2 regions of the Lysobacter sp. P5_C4 genome follow, and region 2 is predicted to be linked to the other one. Evidence: riboswitches for the same ligand, from Rfam matches in the RefSeq annotation. Region 2 holds a riboswitch; the other holds the start of a gene.
The links. Region 2 has a riboswitch for cobalamin ahead of btuB (TonB-dependent vitamin B12 receptor). Riboswitches for the same ligand answer to the same signal wherever they lie in the genome.
Positions count from the first base shown of each region.

Region 1: it holds a riboswitch for cobalamin, as region 2 does, so the genes downstream of both, ACXJJ8_RS04630 (ribonucleoside-diphosphate reductase subunit alpha) here and btuB (TonB-dependent vitamin B12 receptor) in region 2, are expected to answer to the same signal.

Region 1 is NZ_JBFULX010000002.1:22,351-29,699, forward strand. It holds gene ACXJJ8_RS04620 (DUF5694 domain-containing protein) at 1-802, opposite strand, end outside; gene ACXJJ8_RS04625 (ribonucleotide-diphosphate reductase subunit beta) at 1,452-2,468, opposite strand; gene ACXJJ8_RS04630 (ribonucleoside-diphosphate reductase subunit alpha) at 2,465-4,870, opposite strand; cobalamin riboswitch at 5,054-5,277, opposite strand; gene ACXJJ8_RS04635 (potassium/proton antiporter) at 5,367-7,106, shown strand; gene ACXJJ8_RS04640 (putative peptide maturation dehydrogenase) at 7,089-7,349, opposite strand, start outside.
Region 2 is NZ_JBFULX010000005.1:132,544-139,892, forward strand. It holds gene ACXJJ8_RS13190 (YadA-like family protein) at 1-1,603, shown strand, start outside; gene ACXJJ8_RS13195 (S8 family serine peptidase) at 1,615-3,342, shown strand; gene btuB (TonB-dependent vitamin B12 receptor) at 3,395-5,275, opposite strand; cobalamin riboswitch at 5,397-5,627, opposite strand; gene ACXJJ8_RS13205 (TfoX/Sxy family protein) at 5,663-6,040, opposite strand; gene ACXJJ8_RS13210 (GAF domain-containing protein) at 6,037-6,519, opposite strand; gene bioD (dethiobiotin synthase) at 6,634-7,341, shown strand.

The DNA.
Region 1 (7,349 bases), on a different contig from region 2:
GCTGGCGCAGCCAATTGCCATGGCCCGCGCCGTACACCACCAGCACGCGGTCGCCCGGCTCGGTGCGGCGCACGATGTTGTTGAAGATCGTGAGGTTGCGGCCGTACCAGAGCATGTCCCAGTTCGCGCCGATGGGGTCGTCCGCCGTGCCGTAGAGGCCGATGCGGAAGTACGCCTGCGCGTTGGCGCGCAACCATTCGGGGGAATTCAGGCGCACGAGCATGTCGCCGATCGTGCCGGTGTCGAGCGTGCGCTGGTCTTCGTCGTTCACCGCTTTGCCGATGGCCTCGTCCTGTGCGCGTTGCGCTTGTTGGCCATGTCGTTCGATCGCCTTGGGCCAGTCGACGCTCGCCTCGTCCTTGAGCGGGCCCATGTCGTTCCAGTCGACCGCGACGACGCCCTTGAGCTTCTGGTCGCACGCGATGCGGAAGCCGAGCTGCTCGGTCTCGTTGCGCGTCAGCGGGCGCTTGCCGTGGCACGAGGCGGCGAATGCTTCGTCCAGGCTCGACTGCTTCGTGGTGTCGGCTTCCACCATGATCTTCGTCGGCTTGAATCGCGCGATGAGGCGCGCGACGTCCGCGATCTCGCGTTGGCGCTTCGCACTGAGCACGTCGTCGGCATGCGTGTTGTGCACGTCGTGGCCCGGGTTGTTCATGTGGAAGCTGCCGACGAAGAGGAAGTCCGCGTCGGGCTGCGGTTCCGGCGCCGTCGTCGCAGGCCCCGCGATGCACGCCGCGGAGGCGACCAGGGCGGTGGCGGCGAGCGCCCATGCAAGGCGTCGATTGACTGCTCGTCGATTCACTGCTCGTCCATTCACTGCACGTCCATTCACTGCACGCATCGATCGATTTCCTCTCTTCGGGCCGGGCGGCCTCCAGGGTCCGATGCGCAGGCGCCCGGCAACGTTTACAGCCCGCTGTTAACGCAGGTGCCCCGCGGCCCGTCGTGGATGTAACGGTTGCGAGGGGAGCAGGAAATGGGGAAGCGATGGCGATGGGCGCTGGTGGGACTGGCCGCGCCGCCGGCACTCGTGGCGGTGGCCTTCGCCTACGCCGCGTGGACGGCCCAGCGCGCGGATTACGGATGGCGGCCGCTGCCCGCCCGGCCTGCCCATGCGGCCGGCACCGGGCCGCGGGTCGCGATCGACCATGGGCACCACAACGCGTCGACGGCGAACTGGTGGGGGCGCTACTGGCCCTTCGGTCGGCTGTTGCGCGCCGATGGCTATCGCGTCCGCTACAGCACGTCGGCCTTCACGCCCGCGCTGTTGGCCAGCACGCAGGTGCTCGTGATCGCGAATGCCTCCGGGGGCGCGAAGCCGCAGTTCCTGGGCATCAACCTGCCTTGGGGCGGTGGACCGGATCGCAGCGCGCCGGCGTTCGCACTCGCGGAGATCGATGCGCTGCAGCACTGGCCTGCTGGCGCGACGAACCGGGTGCGGAAGCCTCCCGCTAGAACGCGTGGTCGAACGCCACTTCGCCCTGCACGCCGACCTGGTAGGCCGAAACGCGCCGCTCGAAGAAGTTCGCCACCTCCTGCACGTCCTGCAGATCCATGAAAGGAAATGGATTGCGCGAGCGATAACGCGGCGGCATGCCGAGCTGCGCCAGGCGCTGGTCTGCGCAGTACTGCAGGTATTGGCGCATGTCGCGGATCGACAGGCCCGCCACGCCGCCCGACAAGGTGTCTTCGGCAAAGGCGACCTCGCACTCGACCGCGTCCTCCATCATCGCCACCACCTGGGCGCGGAAGGCATCGTCGACCAGATCGGGTTCTTCTTCGCGCACCGTGCGGAAGACATCGAATGCGAACGCCATGTGGCCGCTTTCGTCGCGGAACACCCAATTGGTGCCGGCCGCCAGCCCGTGCAGCAAACCGCGCGACCGCAGGTAGTACACGTAGGCGAATGCACCGAAGAAGAACAGCCCTTCGATGCAACCGGCGAAGCACGCGAGGTTCAGCAGGAACTGCCGCCGTTGTTCGCGCGTTTCGACGCGCTGCAAGCTGCGGATCGATTCCATCCACTGGAAGCAGAACGCCGCCTTGCGCTGGATCGAGGGAATGTTGTCGACCGCCGCGAAGGCACGCGCACGCTCGGCCGGATCCGGCAGGTAGCTGTCGAGCAGCGTCAGATAGAACTGCACGTGCAGCGCTTCTTCGTACAACTGGCGCGAGAGGAACATGCGCGCTTCGGGCGCGTTGATGTGCTGGTAGAGATTGAGCACGAGGTTGTTTGCGACGATCGAATCGCCCGTGGCGAAGAAGGCCACCAGGCGCTCGACCAGGTGCCGCTCGGCGGGACCGAACTTGTGCCGCAGATCGTTGAGGTCCAGGGAGAAGTCGATCTCCTCCACCGTCCATGTATTGCGCACGGCGTTACGGTACATCTCATAGAAATGCGGATAGCGCATCGGGCGCAGCGTGAGCTCGAAGCCGGGATCGAGCAGCAGGGGACGGGCGGCGCTCATTGGCAGGCCTCGCAGGATTCTGGATTTTCGAGTGCGCAGGCGATCGCCTCGACCGGCGCCGGCGCGGGGCCGACCGTCGTCTTCTGGATCTTCGTCGCCGGACGCGAGCGCAGGTAATACGTCGTCTTGATGCCCTGCTTCCATGCGTGCATGTACATCGACGACAGCGCGCCGATCGCCGGGCTCTCCATGAACAGATTCAGCGACGCCGACTGATCGATGTACGCACCGCGCGCGGCAGCCATGTCGATCAGCGCGCGCATCGGCAGTTCCCATGCGGTGCGATAGATGGCGCGCAGTGTTTCCGGAATCGCCGCGACGCCCTGGATCGAGCCTTCCGCGAGTTTGATCGCGTCACGCATCTCCGGCGTCCACAGGCCGAGCTTCTTCAACTCTTCGGCGAGGTAGCGGTTCACCTGGAGGAAGTCGCCGGACAAGGTTTCGCGCTTGAACAGGTTGCTCACCTGCGGCTCGACGCACTCGTAACAGCCCGCGATGGAGGCGATGGTCGCCGTCGGCGCGATCGCGACCAGCAGCGAGTTGCGCAGGCCATGCGCCTGGATGCGTTCGCGCAATGCGTCCCAGCGGCCGCTGGCTTCCGGTGCCACGTTCCATGCATCGAACTGCAACTCGCCCACCGATGCGCGCGTTTCGGCGAACGACGGATGCGCGCCCCGTTCCACCGCCAACTCGCAGGAGGTGTCCAGCGCGTGGAAGTAGATCGTCTCTGCGATCTTCGTCGACAGTGCGCGCGCCGCATCGCTGTCGAACGGCAACCGCAGCGCGAAGAACACGTCCTGCAACCCCATGCAGCCCAGGCCGACCGGCCGCCAGCGCAGGTTCCCGCGCCGCGCGGTTTCGATCGGGTAGAAATTGAGGTCGATCACGCGGTCGAGTTGGCGCACGGCGAGACGCACGGTTTCGGCGAGCTTGTCGAAGTCGAAGCCCGGCTCCGAACCGGCATGGCCGGGATCGACATGGCGCGACAGGTTGATCGAACCCAGGTTGCACACCGCGGTTTCCTCGGCGGACGTCACTTCGAGGATCTCCGTGCACAGGTTCGACAGATGGATGACGTTCTGCGCGCGCAGCGTCTGGTTGCTTGCGCGGTTGCATTTGTCCTTGAACGTGATCCACCCGTTGCCGGTCTGTGCCAGCGTGCGCATCATCCGCGCGTACAGCTCGCGGGCGCGGACCGTGCGCGCGGCCTTGCCCTGCGCTTCGGCCTGTTCGTAAGCGCGCTCGAACGCCTCGCCATACAGGTCGACGAACTCGGGCACCACGCGCGGATCGAACAAGGACCATGCCGCGTCCGCTTCGACACGGCGCATGAACAGGTCCGGCACCCAGTTGGCGATGTTGAGGTTGTGCGTGCGGCGCGCTTCGTCGCCGGTGTTGTCGCGCAGTTCGAGGAATTCCTCGACGTCGGCGTGCCACGGTTCCAGGTACACGCACGCCGCGCCCTTGCGCTTTCCGCCCTGGTTGACGGCGGCGACCGATGCATCGAGCGTCTTCAACCACGGCACGATGCCGTTGGAATGTCCGTTGGTCGACTTGATCAACGAGCCGCGCGAACGCACGCGCGTGAAGCTGACACCGATGCCGCCGCTGAATTTCGACAGCTGCGCGATGTCGCCGTAGCGCTGGTAGATCGATTCCAGCGAGTCCTGCGGCGAGTCGAGCAGGAAGCACGAGGACAGTTGCTCGTGGTTGGTGCCGCTGTTGAACAAGGTGGGCGACGAGGGCAGGTAATCCAGGTGCGCCATCGCGCGATACAGTGCCAACGCACCCGGCACGTCTTCGCCGAGCGCGCACGCGATGCGCAGGAAGAATTGCTGCGGTGTTTCGAGCGCCTTGCGCGTGCGCGGATGGCGCAACAGGTAACGGTCGTACAGCGTGCGCAGGCCGAAATAATCGAAGCCCTGGTCGAGCATCGGGTCGATCGCGTCGTTGAGCTTGCGCGCGTTGGCCTGCACGAAATCGAGCAGGCGGTCGTTGATCAGGCCGACTTCATGCCCGCGCGCGATGGATTGCGAGAACGCGTGGATCTCCTGGCCCGCGACTTCCTTCGCGATCACCGCCGACAGCAATCGCGCGGCGAGGCGTCCGTATTCGGGTTCTTCGGCCGTGAGCAGGGCCGCGGTGCGGATCGAAAGTTCGTCGAGTTCGCGCGTGGTCGCGCCGTCGTACAGGCCGGAGATCGTGCGCGTCGCCACGCGCATCGGTTCGACCGCATGCAAGCCTTCGGCCGCGCGCGTCACCGCGCGCACGATCTTGTTGAGGTCGACGGCTTCGGAAACCCCATTGCGCTTGGTGACGCGCATGGTGGTGGCGGTGGGTGGCGCCGTGAGATCGAATGCGGGCGCGACTGCGGCGGGTTCTGCGAACGTGTCGTGTGACATGGGTGGCTCCGTGATGGCGCACCGGTGCCGTCGCTCCCTCGGCGATCGACAGCAGGCGTTGGAACCCCACGATGGAAAGGCGGTGTCGCAGCGTTCGCGACGCGCACGCATCGAAGGCGGGCGGCCGAAGCGGCGTCACCAGCCATCTCCCCCCGGAGATTCCGCGGCCGGCACCGCGCGGCGTGCATCGCGCGGTTGTCGGCAGGTCTTCGGGCTCGTGGACTCGGCGCGATCCGCTCTTGCGAGCCTGATCGCACCACCTACTCGTCGCCGCTTCCCGGGGCCACCGCCCCAGTGCGTGCGCGACTTCGTTTCCACCTACCGCTGCGGGGCAGCGCCGGAGTTCGACCGGCTTCCCTTTTCATCCGCGAACCTGCGCCCGCGGAACCGACGACCACAAGATATCGCGCCTCGTGCACATGTCAATCGACGATCTTGTGTTTTCGGCATTGCACCGCCGCCCGCTACACTCGACCCCAGCCGACAAGGAGTCCGCTTGGAACACCTGCACGCCATCGACCTGCGCCTGCTCTTCGGCGCGCTCCTCATCCTGGCGGGCATCGCTTCGTCGCTGCTCGCGCGCCGCTTCGGCGCGCCGTTGCTGTTGGTCTTCCTGTTGCTCGGCCTGGTGCTCGGCGAAGACGGGCCCGGCGGCATCAAGTATTCGGACCTGCGCTTCACCTATCTGGTCGGCTCGCTCGCGCTCGCGGTGATCCTGTTCGACGGCGGCCTGCGCACGCGCGCGGCGCAGGTGCGCGGCAGCGTCGTGCCTTCGATCGTACTCGCGACCGCGGGCGTGGTGATCACAGCGGCGCTCACCGCCGTCGCAGCGGTGTACCTGCTGCACCTGCCGTGGCTCGAGGCCTCGCTGCTCGGCGTCGTCGTTTCTTCGACCGACGCGGCCGCGGTGTTCTTCCTCCTGCGCGCCGGTGGCCTGCATCTCGAACGCCGCGTCAACGCCACGCTCGAACTCGAATCGGGCAGCAACGATCCGACCGCGGTGTTCCTCACGCTCGCGATGACGACGTGGATCGCGGGCACCGGGACGCACGATCCCTGGATGCTCGCGCTGCAGCTCACCTGGGCGATTGGCGCGGGCCTGGTGGCCGGCTATCTTGGCGGTCGGTTGATGGTGTGGACGCTCAACACCTTCGAATTGCCGCCGGGCCTGCATCCATGGCTTGCGCTCGCCGGTGCGGTCGCGCTGTTCTCGATCACCAACCTGTTCCGCGGAAGCGGCTACCTCGCGGTGTACCTGGCGGGCATCGTCGTCGCCAATCGCCCGATGCGCGCGCGCAACGAAGTGCTGTCCGTGCAGGATGCGGCGACCTGGTTCGCGCAGTTGGTCATGTTCCTGTTGCTCGGCCTGCTGGCCACGCCGCACAAACTGCTCGACGTGTTGTGGCCGGCACTGGGTGTCGCTGCGTTCCTGATGTTCGTCGCTCGCCCCGCGGCGGTGATCGCGTGCCTGGCGCCGTTCGGGTATCGCCGGCAGGAAATCGGCTTCATCGCGTGGACGGGCTTGCGCGGCGCGGTCGGCATCTTCCTCGCCTCGATTCCCCTGCTGGCGGGCCTGCCCAACGCGACCGTCTACTTCAACGTCGCCTTCGTCGTCGTGTTCGTTTCGCTGATCGTGCAGGGCTGGTCGCTCGGGATCGCGGCGCACTGGTTCGAGATCGCCGTGCCGCGCGCGGACCCGAACACGCGCCGCATCCAGCTCGATCTCCCGGGCCAGCTCGAGTACGACATGGTCGGCTACCGCATTGCAGCGGGAAGCGCGGTGTTGCGGGGCGCGGCGTTGCCCGGGCGCGTGCGCCTGGCGATGGTGGTGCGCGAAGGCCGCGTGCTGTTGCCCGAAGACGCGGGTCCGTTGCTCGCGAACGACTATGCCTACGTGCTCGCACCCACGGGCCAGGCGCCACGCCTGGACTGGTTGTTCGCCGAGGGTCGCGACGCACGCGTGGCGGAGCAGGATCTGTTCGGCAGCTTCACCCTGCCCGGCGACGTGCCGCTCGGCGAAATCGCATCGTTCTATGGCCTGCAGATCCCCGCGCGTTTCAGCGACGCGACTGCGGCGCAACTGTTCGACGAGCGATTCGACGAACAACCGCAAGTGGGCGACCGGCTTGCGCTGGGCAAGGCGGTGATGGTCGTGCGCGCGCTGAAGGACGATCGCGTGGCGCAGGTCGGGCTGAAATTCGCTGGCGTCGGGGAACGCTTACTCGGCGGGCGGTGATTCGCGGGGCCAGGCCTTGCGGTTCGGATCGAATTCCGCCGTCGTCATCGCGTCCGCGCGCACGCCGAATCCGCACACGGCCAGCGGCCCTTCGACGTAGTGCGTGAGGCCGAAGGCCTGTTCGATCTCGACTTCGTTGATCGCCGCGGTGATGCACGCGCCCAGCCCGAGTTCGATCGCGCTCAGGGACAGCGTCTGCGACAAGTGGCCGATATCGAGGATCGTCACCCGGTAGGCCTTCGG
Region 2 (7,349 bases):
CGACGACAGCGAAGCGCCAGGTGACCAGGCCATCGCCATCGGCGAATGGAGCCGCGCGGGTGGTGCCGGCAGCATCGCGTTCGGTTACAACGCGATGGCGGACGTCGAAGGCAGTCTCGCCTTCGGCACCGACAGCGCCGCGCTGGGCCTGTATGCGATGGCGTTCGGCAAGAGCAGTGTCGCGCTGGGCAACGCCGCGCTCGCATTCGGCATGCACGCGGAGGCGCACGGCGAGGCCGGTGTGGCGATCGGCCACCACGCGCTCGCGTTGTATCCCTTCAGCGTCGCGATCGGCCGTGGCGTCAGCAACCAGGGCACGGCGAGCATCGCCATCGGCGCGGACACCGTGGCCGAGGGCATGTACGTCACGACCATCGGGACCGCGAGCAAGGCCACCGGCGGCGGCGCGACAGCCTACGGCGCGGGGAGCATCGCGGACAGCTTCAACACCACGGCGCTGGGCTATGCCACTTACGCGAAGTACGACGGCACGTCGGTGGGCGCGTTTGCGCGCGCCGGCGATCTCGCGGTTGCGCTCGGTGTCCGCAGCAATGCGGAAATCGCGGCGGTCGCCATCGGCGCCAACGCACGCGCGGCGATCCAGGCCACGGCGGTGGGCGCCGAAGCATGGTCGATCGCCTCGCATGCGTCGGCGTTCGGCAATCACGCGCTCGGCTGGGACGTCGATGCGTCGGCCTTCGGGGCCTATGCGCGCGCGATCAATGCGCGCAGCACGGCACTGGGTGCGTTCAGCGACGCGCGCGCGGACGGAAGCGTCGCGATCGGACATGGGTCGCAGTCGCTGCGCGCGAACACCGTATCGGTGGGCTCCTCGACCACATGGTGGGATGAAGACGACGGCGAGCACGGGCCGATCTTCCGGCAGATCGTCAACGTCGCCGCGGGGACGCAAGCCAACGATGTCGTGATCAAGGCGCAGCTCGACGAGGCGATCGCCGGATTGGACGGCACGCTCGGTTCCGGGCTCGGCGGATTGCATTCGCGGATGGATGCACTGGAGGCGGCCTTCGGCCAGTTGCCGACCACGCCACCGGCGATTCCCGGCGTGGGAACGGGCGAAGGCACGGCCCTGGGCACGGGCAGTAGCGCGGTCGCCGGCTCCGCGGCATTGGGGCAGGGATCGATCGCAGACCAGGCCGGCACGGTTTCCGTGGGGGCGGCGGGTTCGGAACGTCGCGTGGTGCACGTCGACGACGCGATCGCCGCAACCGATGCGGTGAACCTGCGGCAAATGCAGGCCGCCCAGGCCTCCACGCTCAACGAAGCCCGCGCCTACACCGACCAGCGCGTACAGGCCCTGTCCGATCAATTCGTCGACCTCAGCGATCGCGTCGATCGGCAGGACGACCGCATCGACCGTATCGGTGCGATGTCCGCCGCGATGTCCAGCATGGCCATCAATGCGGCGCAGGGTCGCAGCGACCGCGGTCGGCTCGCCGCCGGCGCGGGCTGGCAGAACGGAGAGAGTGCGTTGTCGATCGGCTACGCGCGCAACATTTCCGATCGCGTCTCGCTCAGCCTGGGCGGGGCGTTCAGCAGCGACGAACAGTCGGCGGGCGTCGGCTTCGGCATCGACCTGTGAGGACACCACACATGCACAACACACTTCGTTTCGGGCTTGCCCTCGCCGTCCTTTGCGCCACGGGCAGTGCGCACGCCTTCGATCCCGCGGGCCGTGTCGTCGTGAAATTCCACGATCACACGCTGGCGCGTGCGCAACCTTCGGTCGCATTGCGGACGCTTGCACCCACATCGCGGCCCGTCTTCCGCCTCGCCAACGGCGCACAGGTGCTGCGCGTCGATCCCGGCGATGCCGATGCGACGATCGCTCGCCTTGCCGCCCATCCCGACGTGCAGTACGCGATGCGCGATCCGGTGCTGCAGCGCGCCGTCGTCGACGATCCGTGGTACGAGGGCTACGTCCAAGTCGGCGCTCACCAGTATTCCCGTTTCCAGGCCGATCTCTACGATCCCCTTGGCGGCGTCGATGCGCCTGCCGCGTGGGCGCAGGGCGCGACGGGCGAGGGCATCGTCGTCGCCGTGGTGGACACGGGTATCACCGCGCACCCGGACCTGGACGCGAACATCGTCGAAGGGGCGGGGTACGACTTCATCACCGACACCTTCTTTTCGGGCCGCGACGACGAATCGCGCACCCCCGGAGGCTGGGATCCCGGCGACTGGACGCACCTGCCGCCGTACCTGGGTCAATGCCCTGCCCGCACGAGCAGTTGGCACGGCACGCACGTGTCGGGAACCATCGCCGCGGTTGCCAACAATGGCATCGGCATCGCCGGCATGGCCCATCGCGCGAAGGTGCTGCCGGTGCGCGTGCTCGGCCATTGCGGCGGGTACATGTCGGACATCGCCGATGCGGTCACCTGGGCGTCGGGCGGCAGTGTCGAAGGCGTGCCCGACAACCCGACGCCCGCGGAAGTCGTGAACCTCAGTCTTGGCGGACCTGCAGCTTGCGAACCGTACATGCAGGAAGCGATCGATGGCGCGGTAGCGCGCGGTACGACCATCGTCGTCGCGGCCGGCAACAGCAACCGCGACGTATCGAGCTTTGCCCCCGCCAATTGCAACAACGTCATCGTCGTGGGGTCGAGCGGCTACACCGGGAAGCGCGCGTACTACTCCAACCATGGCAACGGCGTCAGCGTCTCGGCGCCCGGCGGGGGACGCTTCCGCCAGGACCACGCCAATGGCGAGGAATGGTTGCCGCACGGGTTCATCTGGTCGACGGTCAACGTCGGCAAGGAAGGGCCGGAAGGCCCGGCCATCGGGGCGAACGTCGGGACGTCGATGGCTGCGCCGCATGTCGCTGCGGTCGTCGCGATGATGCAGGGCGCGGCGCCTTCGCCGCATACCCCGGCGGCGATCGCGACGCTGCTCGCAGACTCGACGCGCATGTTTCCGGTGGCCATCGACAAGCCGATCGGCGCGGGGATCGTCGATGCGGGCCGAGCCGTCGCTGCGGCCGTCCTTGGTGAAGTGCCGCTGCCATCTCCGCTGGCATTGAGCCTGTACGGCCCAACCCGGCACATCTACGCGAGGCAAGCGCTGGCACGTCACTATGTCGTCTCCGTGCCGGAGAATGCGACGCGCCTGACGGTGCGCAGCTTCGGCGGGACCGGCGATGCGGACCTCTACGTACGTCGTGGCGCCCACGCCTTGCCGGGCGAGCACGACGCGAAGTCCGAGCGTCCAGGCAACAACGGGATCGTCGTGATCGATGCGCCTGCCCCCGGCGAGTATTACGTCGCCGTGCATGGCACGAAGGCATTCAGCGGCCTGCAATTGCTCGCGACGGTGGACTGAATCGCGGGGCGCGTCGATCGCGGGATCGACGCGCCCTTCCTGCATGCGCCGACTACTTCGACCCGTACCGCACCGTCAACCCGAACGCGCGTCCCGGCTGCGGGTAATACGCGGCCGTTTCGTAGTCGTGGTCGAACACGTTGCTCGCCCGCGCCTGCAGGGTCCAGGTTTCCGAGAGCGCCCACTGCGCGCGCAGGTCGAGCGTCGAGTATCCGCCGAGTTCCAGCGAGTTGGAGACGTTCTCGAACCGGCGCCCTTCCGCCATCCACGTCGCGCCCACCGAGAAATCACCGAACGCGCGATCGACATCCACGCGCCCGCTCGAACGCGCACGACGCGGCAACACCTTGTCGAAGTTGTCGCCGTTGCTGCGGTTGCGCGGATCGACGAAGCTGGCAGCGCCGCTGATGTTCCAGGCCTCGAGCGATAATCCACCGGTGACCTCGCCGCCGCGGATGCGCGCCTGTTCCAGGTTGTTCGCAACGAAGATGCTGGCGTCGTACACGATCAGGTCGTCCACGCGCGTCTGGTAGGCGTGCACGTCCCAGTGCCACGCGTCGTGGCGCTGGCCGATGCCGACTTCGAACGTGTCCGACGTCTCCGGCAGCAGCTCCGGATTGCCGTAGAACGGGAAATACAGCTCGTTGAACGTCGGCGCCTTGAAGGCCGTGCCTGCGTTCGCGGTGATGCGGAACTGCGCGGGCAGGTCCATCCCCCACGCAAGGTTGCCCGTCGTATGGCCACCGAATTGTTCGTTGTCGTCGCGGCGCACGCTTGCCTGGACATCCTGCTTGCCGAACGCGCCCTGGTACTGCGCGAACGCCGCGCGGTTGTGGCGCAATGCCCCTTCGTCCGGCGAGACCAGCGTGCCGAACGCGTCGTTCGCGAAGGCCTTGTCGCGCTGCCAGTCGTAACCGACCGTCGCAAGCTGCCCGTCGGTGACCTTGAAATCCGCCTGGAACGACGCGCTGTCGCGACGGCTCTCGAAGAAGTCGGCGAATGCGTCGTCGCGTGTTTGCAGGGAGCGGTCGAGGTTGCTGCCGCCCGACAGTGTGAGCGCCGCCGCGCCGATGTCCCACCGTGCCTTGCCGCCGACCAATTGCTGCGTCGTATTCGACACGTCGCCGAGGCCGAACTGCGGATCGGCGTCGATTTCGTTGCGCCCTTCGTTGCGCAGTGCGTGCACGTCGATCGTCACGCCGTCGACGGGCCGCACGCCGGCCCGCACCGACACCGCGTTGCTCTCGTAGCCGTCGGCATCCGGATCGGGGTTGTCCATGAAACACCCTGCGAATTCCGGTGTCGTCGCGCCCGTGCAGGAGTTGTGGCCGTCGGTCGACTGGTGGCTGTAATCGGCGCCGAACCACGCGCGATCGAATCCGAAGTCGACACCCGCGCTCAATTCGCGCAGGTCGTTGCTGCCGGCGCCGAGCTTGAAGCGCGGGCGCACGCCGCCGGCTTTCGGCTGGCGGGTGAAGATCTGGATGACGCCGCCGATCGCATCGGAGCCATACAGGCTCGAACGCGGGCCGCGCACGATCTCGATGCGTTCGATCAATTCCACCGGCAGATCCTGCAACGCGGTGAGGCCGGAGGTGGAGGAGCCCACGCGCACGCCGTCGATCAGGAACAGCGTGTGGTCGGATTCCGACCCGCGCAGGAACAACGTGGTGAGTTTGCCCGCGCCGCCCTGGTTGACGAGATTGATGCCGGCGCGGCCGCGCAGCAGGTCCGGTACCGATTGCGCTTGCGTGCGTTCGATTTCCGCGCGATCGACGACTTCAACGGCGGACAGCGAATCATCGACGGTGACCGCGGTGCGCGTTCCGGTGACGAGCACCTTGTCGAGTTGATCGGCGTCCTGCGCGAACGCGAACGAAGCAGGAAAGCTCAGTGCCACCGCGACGGCGGCGGCGAGGGTCTTGCGCGACATGGATCGTTTCTCCGGCGCGCACGCCCGCGCGCCTTGGGTTCACAAGGAGTCGCGTCGGGGAAGGAGAAACACAGCGGAGGCGCGTGCGACGGCGCTGCCGCCGCGATGCCCTCCGCATCGCAACCAGGACTGCATCGAGGCCGGTCTCCGGGCTGGCGCGCTGGTCGCCGATGAAAGGCGATCCGGGCCGCGGCGCCTTCCCGTGCGCGTGCACAGTGGCGGATGCGTTGGCCTTGCGTGCTTACCGTTGCGGGGGCAGCGCCGGAATGCGGTCGCGAATGCGATCGGTCACCGGCTTCCCGTTTCAACCCTTGGACGTACGTCCGCGGGTCACCTCAAGCGGCGGGGAGTGTAACTGGGGTGCTGCGAGCGCGGAAGGACCCCGCGTCAGTCCGCGTCGTGCCCGGCGGGCTCGTCGAGCAGATCGAACGCCGGCGCGGCGTCTTCGGTGTCGGCCATCTGCGTGGTCGTGACGGGCGCGGCGGCCGGGCGATTGCGGGGCGGCGGAAGCAGGGCCGTGGCGGCCTCGGCGGCGTTCACCAGTTCGCTGCGACGTGCTTCGGGGACTTCCTGCCAGTGGCAGTCGAGCAACGCACCTTCCAGCGCATACAGCAGGTTGAGACTGGGCCGGAAGCCTGCGCGCTTGACGCGCATGAAGGCATCCACCGCGCCCACCGCCTCGAGATCCTCGCGCGAACGCAGCCCCACCTGGCGCAGCCAGGCGGCGGATTTCGGACCGATGTTGCGCAGCTTGGCGGTGCTCAAATCAACGACTCCTCGAACAGGCGGGCGATTGCTTCGAGCCCCTGTTGATCTTCAACGTCGAAGCGCGCGGGAACCGGACTATCGAGGTCGAAAACGCCGACGAGCGTACCGTTGCGCACCAAAGGCACCACCAGTTCCGAACGCGAGGCCGCATCGCAGGCGATGTGGCCGGGGAAGGCGTGCACGTCTTCGATGCGCTGCGTCGTGCGCGTGCTGGCCGCCGCACCGCACACGCCCTTGTCCAGCGGGATGCGCACGCACGCGGGCAAGCCCTGGAAAGGACCGACCACCAGCTCGGTGCCGTCGAAGAAATAGAAACCGGCCCAGTTGAGTTGCGGCAGCCCGTGGTAGACCAGCGCCGAGAGGTTGGCCGCGTTCGCGATGCGGTCGGGCTCGCCGTGGAGCAGGGCGCGCGCCTGCGCCAGGAGCTGGGCGTATTGCTCGGGCTTGCTGCCGGACAGCGTGGAGGCGGTGAACATCCCCGGAGTCTAGCAGCGCGCCGGCGTTACCATGGCGCCGTGGCCGCGACGCTGCGTCGCGACGAGGGGCGCCTGATGCATCCGTCGCAATTGCCGGTCGATCAAGGCTTCCGCATGCGCGGCCAGGCCACGCGCGCGGAGGCGATCACCGGCCTCTTCGTCACCGGCACCGACACCGGCGTCGGCAAGACACTCGCGAGCACCGCGTTGCTGCACGCGATGCGCGATGCGGGCATTCGCGCCGTGGGCATGAAACCGCTGGCGAGCGGCTGCGAACGCATCGACGGCGCATGGCGCAACGAAGACGCACTCGCGCTGCAACATGCGGGCGCGTTCCCCGTGGCTTACGAAGACGTCAATCCCTTCGCGCTCGAACATCCACTCGCGCCCGAACTCGCCGCGCGCGATGCAGGCATCGCGGTGTCGCTCCAACCCATCCTCGATGCGCACGACCGCTTGCGCGCGCAGGCCGATTGCGTCGTCGTCGAGGGCGTCGGCGGTTGGATGGCACCGCTTGCGACCGACCTGATGCAGGCCGATCTCGTGCATGCGCTCGGGATTCCCGTCGTGCTCGTCGTCGGGTTGCGGCTGGGTTGCCTGAACCATGCGTATCTCACCGCGCGCGCGATCGCCGCCGATGGATGCCGCCTGGCGGGATGGATCGGAACCGCGATCGATCCGGACATGGCGCGCGCCGACGACAACCTCGCCCTGCTCGCAGCGCGCCTGCGTGCGCCGTGCTGGGGCGTGCTGCCGCATGTCACCGTGCCCGTGCCTTCGCGCATGTCGCGGCACCTGCACTGGCCACCGATGGGGCGCTGACGGGTTCG